DNA from 2 places in the Paenibacillus stellifer genome. Region 2 is predicted to be linked to the other one. Evidence: riboswitches for the same ligand, from Rfam matches in the RefSeq annotation. Region 2 holds a riboswitch; the other holds the start of a gene.

Region 1 (4,426 bases), 2.6 Mb from region 2:
ACGCCTATATGGGCGTGCGCTCTTTTTTTGCCGGGAAAAAAATGCATAATCACAACCTTAAAGGGCAGAAATAGGTGCATGTCCATGTTCGGGCGCTCTCAGGACAGGAAAGAAGGCTGAGTTCCCTTTCCCTTCCATTTGCAAGGATATAAGCTGAACTATATACTTTTTACTATTACCAATAGAAATCATCTATTGAATATGAAGTCCGACGGGACAGAAAGGAAAGACTTACATTGAGCAATCCGAGAAGAAGAAGCACTCCTTCCAATGCCCAGAGTCAACAAGAGAGGCGGCGACTGGAGCAGGAACGCCAAAAAAAGAAAACGCGAATACTGCTGATCGCCTCAGTGGTTCTGGTCATCGCGATTTTCGCCGGACTGTTTGCCTTAGCCTCCCAAGATTCAGAAACCAAGAACACCGCCTCCACGCCGGCCGAGTTCGACTATTCGACTCTCCCAAGGCTTGGACAGGCCGACGCACCGGTCAAGCTTGTGGAGTTCGGCGATTTCCAATGTCCCTCCTGTGCTCAGTTCACGAATAGCGTCAAGCCTGAACTGATGGACAAGTATATCAATACGGGCAAGGCGGCGCTGTATTTCGTCAATATGTCGTTTATCGGCCCCGACTCCGAGACAGCTTCTCTTGCCGCTCTGTCGGTCTATCATCAGAACAGCGATGCCTTCTGGAAATTCTATGATGCGATGTACGAGAACCAGGGAGAAGAGAACTCAGGATGGGCTGCCGAGGACAAGCTGGTGGAGTTGGCCCAAAAAGAGCAGCTCGATATCGATTACGAACTTCTTCGCACTGATATCCAGAATCGCACCTATGCCGACGAACTGTCACGCGATAACAAGACAGCCTCCGACAATGGGGTGTCAAGCACGCCGACGCTGTTTGTCAACGGGACTGCGGTCCGAAATGCCCTTGCTTTGAACGAAGTGGGAGACGCAATCGAGTCGGCGGCGAAGGCGGCAGAGTCGAAATGAAGGAGTTCGTAAGACGCCACTGTCTGTACCTTGCCTGGTTTGTCTCGTTGGTTGCGGTAGCAGGCAGTCTTTACTTAAGCGAAGTGCTTAAATACGAACCCTGCAAGCTGTGCTGGTTTCAGCGGATTTTCATGTACCCGCAGTTCGTGCTGCTCGGCATTGCGACCTACCGGAACGACAAGAAGATCATTCCCTACATTTTGCCTTTGTGCATAATTGGAGGGAGCATTTCGACCTATCATTACGCAGAACAGAAAATACCCGCTCTTGGACGTATTGCATCCTGCAGCATCGGCGTCCCATGCACCAAGGACTATCTCAATTGGTTCGGATTTGTGACGGTTCCGCTTCTGGCGCTCACGGCATTTGTGCTGATCGGACTGCTGCTCTGGAACGGGAGAGAACGGTCAGTTGAAGAAGACAGCCTTGGAGAATGAAAAATCAAGAGCCTGAGGGATAAAACAAGAGAATGAAAGAGTAGAAGATTTCTTACTGGAAATTTGCGCTTTTTAGTCGGTTTTTCAATTTATTTTCATCTTATTCACTGTTTACTGCTCCGGGTTTATCGACTAATATTAGACCTTGTGAGAAGTTGAATATGCGCTGAATTTTCCCATAACGGAAAAACGGGGGAACCAACATGACCGCCAGCCGGTCAAGGGGTGAATCGGAACCGAAATGTTCGGTCCGTAGGGCTTCCACAGTCCGAATCCGCCAGCTAACCTCGTAAGCCACAGTGGATAATGATCATGTCTTAAGCATGCGGTCATTACCGTATGCTTATTTTTGTGCCTCCATTTATGAAAATTAACCACTGAAAACGGCGCACGGTATTACCGTTTCAACTCACCAAAGAGAGGAACTGGATCCAACATGGTAAGCAGAGTCAAACGGCTGTTGATCGGCCGTCCAAGGAAGTCAACAGAGCTTGAACAGGAGAAATTAAGCAAGCTGAAAGCACTTGCCGTTCTGTCCTCCGACGCACTCTCATCCGTCGCTTATGGTACGGAACAAATACTGCTCGTGCTTGTAACAGTCGGCTTCACGGCGGTCTGGTATTCGCTGCCGATCGCTCTTGCTGTTCTGGCATTGCTGGCGATTCTGATTTTGTCGTACCGGCAGACGATCTTCTCTTACCCGCAGGGCGGGGGAGCGTATATTGTCGCCAAGGATAATCTGGGCGTCTCAACAGGACTGCTGGCCGGCGGTTCTCTTCTGGTGGATTACATCCTGACGGTTGCCGTAAGCGCCTCGGCGGGTACGGACGCGATCACGTCGGCTTATCCGAGCCTGCATGACCACGCCGTAGCCATCGCCGTGACGGTTATCATCATTCTGACGATCATCAATCTTCGCGGCGTGACGGAGTCGGCCTCCTTCATCGCGATTCCGGTGTATCTGTTCGTCCTGTCTATCGTCGTTCTGATCGTGACAGGCGTGATCAAGTACGCAACCGGTGGAGCACACGCCGACGTTCCCGAAATCGGGACGGCCGTTTCGAATGTCAGCCTGTTCCTGCTGCTAAAAGCCTTCAGCTCCGGGTGTTCGGCGTTGACCGGTGTTGAAGCGGTATCGAACGCCATTCCGAACTTCAAGGCTCCGGCTGAGAAGAATGCGGCCAAGACGCTGATGATGATGGGTCTGATCCTCGGTTTCATGTTCACGGGGATTACGCTGCTCGCTTACTGGTTCGGCATTTCGCCCAACGCGAAAGAGACGGTCGTATCGCAGATCGCGGAATCGACCTTCGGACGCGGCTTCCTCTACTACGCGATTCAGGCGGTTACAGCGGCTATCCTGTTCCTGGCGGCCAACACCGCGTACTCGGCTTTCCCGCTGCTGTCGTTCATGCTGGCCAAGGATAAATACATGCCGCATGCCTTCATGGTTCGCGGTGACCGGCTTGGATTCTCGAACGGCATAATTTTTCTGGGTGTCGCCTCTGCGGTTCTTGTTGCAGCGTTCCACGGGGAGACTACCAATCTTATTCCGCTGTACGCAGTTGGCGTATTTATTCCGTTCACCCTGTCCCAGCTCGGAATGATGATCCGCTGGTATAAGCTGAAGCCTGCAGGGTGGAGAACGAAATTTATTGTCAACACCATCGGGATGCTGACAACTCTGACCATTACGATGATCTTCATTATTACGAAATTCTCGAATGTGTGGGTAGCCTTCATCTTTCTGCCGATCGTGATGCTGATCTTCTTCCGGATTCATAAGCATTATATGAATACGGCAGACCAGCTCCGGATTCAGCTTGATGCCGAGAAGCCGGTAATCAAGGGCAGCACGATCGTCGTTCCGGTATCCGGCGTGACGCGCGCGGTGCTTCACTCGCTAAGCTATGCAAAGTCGCTCACCGATAACGTAGTGGCGCTGTACGTCGGCTTTGATGAGGAAGAGATCCGCAAGATGGAGCAGAAGTGGGAGGAATGGAACCCGGGTGTCCGTCTGATCGTGCTCCGCTCGCGTTACCGCAGCATTATACGGCCGCTGGTCAAATTTATCGACACGGTCGAATGGAAGACAGCCTCAACGGACCATATTACGATTCTGATTCCGCAGTTTATCACGAAGCACTGGTGGCAGGCAGTCCTGCATAATCAAACAAGTGTGTTTATCCGGACTTATCTGATGAATCATAAAGATATTGTCGTCGCAACAGTGCCTTATCATTTAAATAAATAGCTTAGTAAGATCTGCTTTGTTCTCAAAGACCGTTCCGGGTTCACCGGGGCGGTTTTTTTGCTGAAAAAACAAAGGTTTTCCGAAAATATCGATTTTTCAGTATCTTTCAAGTTGACATAGATAATGAGAATCAATATCATTTATATAGAAGAGAGCTATATTGCTCGATGGTTGATAGCAGGGACATGAACGGTTACTATTACAGCGGTTATACCGCTTTGATGAGGATGAGGAGTGAAGTGAAATGGCGGAACGCCTGAACGCGAATCAATTAAGCATCGGATATTCGGAGTCGATTATTGTTAAAGACCTCAATCTGACCATTCCAACCGGAAAGATCACAGCGCTCGTAGGCGCGAACGGATCAGGGAAGTCGACGATTCTCAAAACGATGTCCCGGCTGATGAAGCCGGCCGGAGGCAGCGTGCTGCTGGATGGCAAATCCATTCACAGTCAATCGACCAAGGAAGTGGCCCGCCAGTTGGCTATACTTCCGCAGAATCCCACTGCTCCGGACGGACTGACGGTATCCGAATTGGTTGCTTACGGACGCTATCCGCATCAAAAAGGCTTCGGCTCACTGACTTCCGAGGATCGCCGGATTGTGGCGAATGCGATTGAAGTTACCGGTATGACCGCATTTGGAGACCGGCCGATCGAACGCCTCTCCGGCGGACAGCGGCAGCGTGCCTGGATTGCCATGGCTCTTGCACAGGAGACGGAAATTCTGTTCCTCGATGAAC
Region 2 (4,426 bases):
CTCCTCCAGCCGCTCCCGGCCCTCCTTGGGAAAGAAGCGGGCCTTCAGATTGTTGGAGATCGTCTTGCGCCGCTGCGTGAAGGAGGCCCGCACTACCTCGAAGAAATGATTCTCGTCCTTCACCTCAACCGGCGGACGCTCCCTGACCTTCAACCGGATGACCGCCGACTCCACATTCGGCTGGGGAATGAACACCGTATGCGGAACCGTGCAGATCAGCTCCGGCTCGCTGTAGTATTGGACCGCAATGCTCAGACTCCCGTAATCCTTGCCTCCCGGTGATGCGGCCATACGGTCCGCCACCTCTTTCTGGATCATGACCACGATGTTCGCCAGCGGCAGCTTCTCCTCCAGCAGCTTCATCAGAATCGGCGTGGTCACATAGTAAGGCAGATTGGCGACCACACTGACCCGCTCGACCCCGGAGAAATCCTCGGCGAACAGCTGCCGGAGATCCACCTTCAGCACATCGCCATGCCGGATCTTGACATGCGGATAAGGCGCGAGCACATCCGACAGAATCGGGATCAGCCGCTGGTCGATCTCGACCGCCGTCACGGCCCCGGCCTCCGCAGCGAGGCGCTCTGTCAGAGCGCCGATCCCCGGACCAATTTCGAGCACTCCTGTATTCTCTTTCAGGCCGGCGGCGTCCACGATTTTGTTCAAAATATTTTGGTCAATCAAAAAATTCTGGCCCAGACTCTTCTTGAAGGAGAAGCCGTGGGCGGCGATAATCTCCTTGGTCCGTCTGGGAGACGAAATCTCTTCTCTGCCGTTCATAGGGTATGCCCTCCCTGGTTCATTTGCCTCAGCGCATCCCCGAACTCTTCCGGCGTGATGCGGAAAATCGCGAGGCGCTTATACAGCTGCTTGCCGTTGCAGTATCCAATGCCAAGAATGTTGCCGAGCGCCATCCGGCGTTCGGCGGCGCTCGGATGGCCGATCAGGCCTGCTGCAATCAAATCGTCCATGCCGATCAATACCGGCGCCCCTTCAAATTCGGTATGCACATGTGCAAGCGCGTGACGGATCGCCTCGGGCGACGCGTTCTCCACCCCGATATCACCCTTCGCGGTGGCATCCTGCTCCGGGATAAACGCATGCTTGCAGCCCGGCACCTTCGACGAGACGATTTTGCGTATCCGCTCTCCCGCATGATCGGGATCTGTCAGAATGATGACCCCCCGCCGCTCGGCGGCCAGCGCAATCTTGGCGATAACGCGGCGGTCCACGGCCGAGCCGCCTGTTTCAATTGTGTCGGCATCAACCGCGCGCTTGACGGCGGCCGTGTCATTTTTACCCTCAACCACTATTAATTCCTTGATCATTCGTACTGTATTCCTCCCGGGTGCCTCATCCTGCTCCTGGCCGATGCGACAACCTGTAAAGTCTTGTATGCAAGGGTAAACGCACGCCCAGGCTTTCGGACGACGAACGTTACCCAAAAAAAGAAAAAGAAGAGGATTCGCTCCTCTTCTTTTTGGCTAAATTTGTTATACAGGGCGAGCTTACACCACTATAGCGTATTGCCGCCTAATTTGCAAAAGGGATTACAGCGGTCTAGTCAAGCTCCGGTTTAACCGGTCCGATGACATAGACGGTCCGTGTTTTGCGCCCGAAGTTAAGCGCATGGCTAAGGGAATCGTAGTAGACGTCGATCTTGTTGCCTTTGATGGCACCACCCGTATCTTCTGCACGGCGGAATCCGAGCCCCTCGATATATACCCACCAGCCGATCGGAATGACATCGGGATCGACCGCAATGGTCCGTCCTTCCGTTACACGAGTTCCGGATGCAGTCCGCGTTCCAATGCCCGGTTCCTCAGACGAATAGGCGGTCATCGAGACGTTCTTGATTATTTTCTTGTACTCAAAATCCACGCCGGCTTTTCTTACGACATTGCTGCTGCTGGCACTGATCTTCGCGCTGGTCTGTTTGATGGCAGTTGATGGACTGGAGCTCACTTTCGCCACTGCGGGTTGAGGCTTGGCTTTCGTTCCTACGGCGATGATTTTATCCTTGGTCACCGTTTGAACTTCTTTGCCGATCATGCGCATCGAGACCAGATTGCCGTCCTGGTAAGTCTTCTCGATATGCTGGATCATGACGCCTTGTTTGCCTGCCTGTGCTACTCGTACATCTCCCACATACAGGGAAGGGTCCGCCGTCTTGATGACCCGGTAAGGCAGGTTCTGCGTCCGCTGCACCACTTGCTTGTTGATGCGGAGCACCTTGACTTCCGTGTCGGCGGTAATTGCGGAGTCTAGCGAAGGAAAGATTTTGTCGTGGGTCCCTAAGGTAATTCCACTGTTCTTGATCGCCTGGCCGACCGTATCTTCGGTCGTATAGAGCGTATGCGTTGTGCCGCTCTCGGTCAGGGTAAATTCTTTGGCCCGTTTGATAATGATTTGATCACCATCACTAATCTCATCGCCCAATCCTGCCGATAATTGATCATAGGGCTTCAGCGAAATCAGTTCTGCGGCAAGCGCTTCGCCGAGCAGATCTTCACGGGTTTCGAGCGAGCGAACCTGACCGTCTATGACTAAAGTGATTTGCTTGCTGCTCTGAGAGTGTACATACAGCATAATAAGCAGCGCTACTGCTACTCCGATTACACCGGCAAGCGCCCAAACGCGGAGATTGAAGTGCTCCAAGCGTAACCGTAATGCATTAAACCTGCTGGATGATTGCGAATCATGGGATACTTCTGGTTGGAATACGCCCATCTTCTACATCCTCCTTACATAGCCTGGCTGAACGCGTAACTTGATTAACGCGACTTCACCCTTGCTACTAGAGATTGTTACAGGACGCGATACATGGCGAGGCTTCGCATCCTGCTTCATAAATCGCCTGCCCGGCTTTGCCAATTCCACGGTCGGCCAACTGTTATATAACAGTTTGCGGACAGGAATCCGTTTATTTCAAACAAAAAGAAGCCTAGATAAAGAGCCTAAAGGCAGAGGACTCTTTCGTGGCTTCTTGGGATGTCCGAATAAACGGCCAAAGCACGAGGTTGCCTCTCTTACTTGCGCTTACGGGGTTAGCTGTCGGGTTCGGACGAAAGAGAGACGCCCTAGCTTCGGTCAACCGCTCATGGCGGCTGCCTCCACATTCACCCCAAAGACCACGTGAAGAAATCAAATACGGCCTAGACGGCGACATCGACGTGTACGCCATGTACAGAATCATTCGTCAGGGCGGTATTGGTTCCCCCGTTCTCCATACGGAGACTCAGCGAGACGATCTATGAATCAGCAGCTGTCTCTGTATTACCAACAGCTCACTGCACTGAAACGATGATATCCTGTTTCGATGCATGTTGTAAAGGTTGTTTCAACCAGATTTGCGCAAAAATTTGGTTAATTTATTGTAATAATCCTTCGTTTTTTCGTTAAAATTCTTTAATCCTTCGCTCATGCTTACTTTTTTAACCGATTTTCTCCCGTTTTCACTTAATTCCAAATAGTTCCAGCCCGTTCGCATACGTAATTTCAGCCAATTTTTCCAATTGAATTCCTTTAATTTCCGCTGCAGCCTCTGCCACTAATCTGACATGAGCGCTCTCATTTCGCTTCCCACGATATGGGTGCGGAGTCAAATACGGGGAATCGGTTTCGATCAAAAGACGGTCGAGCGGAACCTGTGCCAGCACCTCTTTGGGCACCCTTGCATTCTTGAATGTAATCGGTCCCCCGAAGGACAGGTGGAAGCCTAAATCGAGACACATTTTCGCTGTCTCCCAGCTCCCCGAGAATGAATGCATAATCCCTCCGACCTCCGAAGCTTTCTCCTCACGCAGAATCCGAACCACATCCTCATGCGCATCCCGGTTATGAATCACAATCGGCATATTCAATTCGCGCGCCAGTCCGATCTGCCGTCTAAACACCTTATGCTGTACGTCTTTGGGTGACGTGTCCCAGTAATAATCCAGTCCTATTTCTCCGATCGCCACCACTTTGTCATGGGCGCACAAGGAAGCGATCCAGTCCAGATCCTCATCCTTCATGTCAATCGCATCTGTAGGATGCCAGCCGACAGCCGCGTAGATGAAATCGTACGATTCCGCCAGCTTCATGGTGGTGGGAATCGTCTCCCGGTTAAACCCGATATTAACCATCCGGGTCACTCCCGCCTCTACGGCGCGGGCAATTGTCTCTTCGCGGTCGCCGTCGAATTGGGGAGCATCCAGGTGAGTGTGAGTGTCGAAAAGCTGCATAGCCATTATCCCCTTTCAGTGCATAATAACTTAATTCAAATCAAAAATTTCACGTATCGATTTCGGAAGCCGGGAACGTGCTTCATTCAGCTTATCCTGTGGGTAATAGAGATGATAACGCCCCCGGTGAATGCCGCTGATCGAGCGCACAATATCGGACACCTCAGAGATTTCGCGAAGCCGTTCCTGGCGGTCGAGCA

Evidence for each region. Region 2 has a riboswitch for cyclic di-AMP ahead of PSTEL_RS00155 (resuscitation-promoting factor). Riboswitches for the same ligand answer to the same signal wherever they lie in the genome.
Region 1: linked by a shared signal. The riboswitch ahead of PSTEL_RS14490 (APC family permease) and the one ahead of PSTEL_RS00155 (resuscitation-promoting factor) in region 2 are both predicted to bind cyclic di-AMP.

What each region holds. Positions count from the first base shown of each region.
Region 1 covers NZ_CP009286.1:3,138,580-3,143,005, reverse strand. Annotated here, with positions in the region: gene PSTEL_RS14500 (DsbA family protein) at 237-992, shown strand; gene PSTEL_RS14495 (disulfide oxidoreductase) at 989-1,429, shown strand; cyclic di-AMP (ydaO/yuaA leader) riboswitch at 1,584-1,740, shown strand; gene PSTEL_RS14490 (APC family permease) at 1,866-3,683, shown strand; gene PSTEL_RS14485 (ABC transporter ATP-binding protein) at 3,928-4,426, shown strand, end outside.
Region 2 covers NZ_CP009286.1:32,256-36,681, reverse strand. Annotated here, with positions in the region: gene rsmA (16S rRNA (adenine(1518)-N(6)/adenine(1519)-N(6))-dimethyltransferase RsmA) at 1-780, opposite strand, end outside; gene rnmV (ribonuclease M5) at 777-1,328, opposite strand; gene PSTEL_RS00155 (resuscitation-promoting factor) at 1,561-2,730, opposite strand; cyclic di-AMP (ydaO/yuaA leader) riboswitch at 3,022-3,254, opposite strand; gene PSTEL_RS00150 (TatD family hydrolase) at 3,456-4,226, opposite strand; gene PSTEL_RS00145 (HD domain-containing protein) at 4,257-4,426, opposite strand, start outside.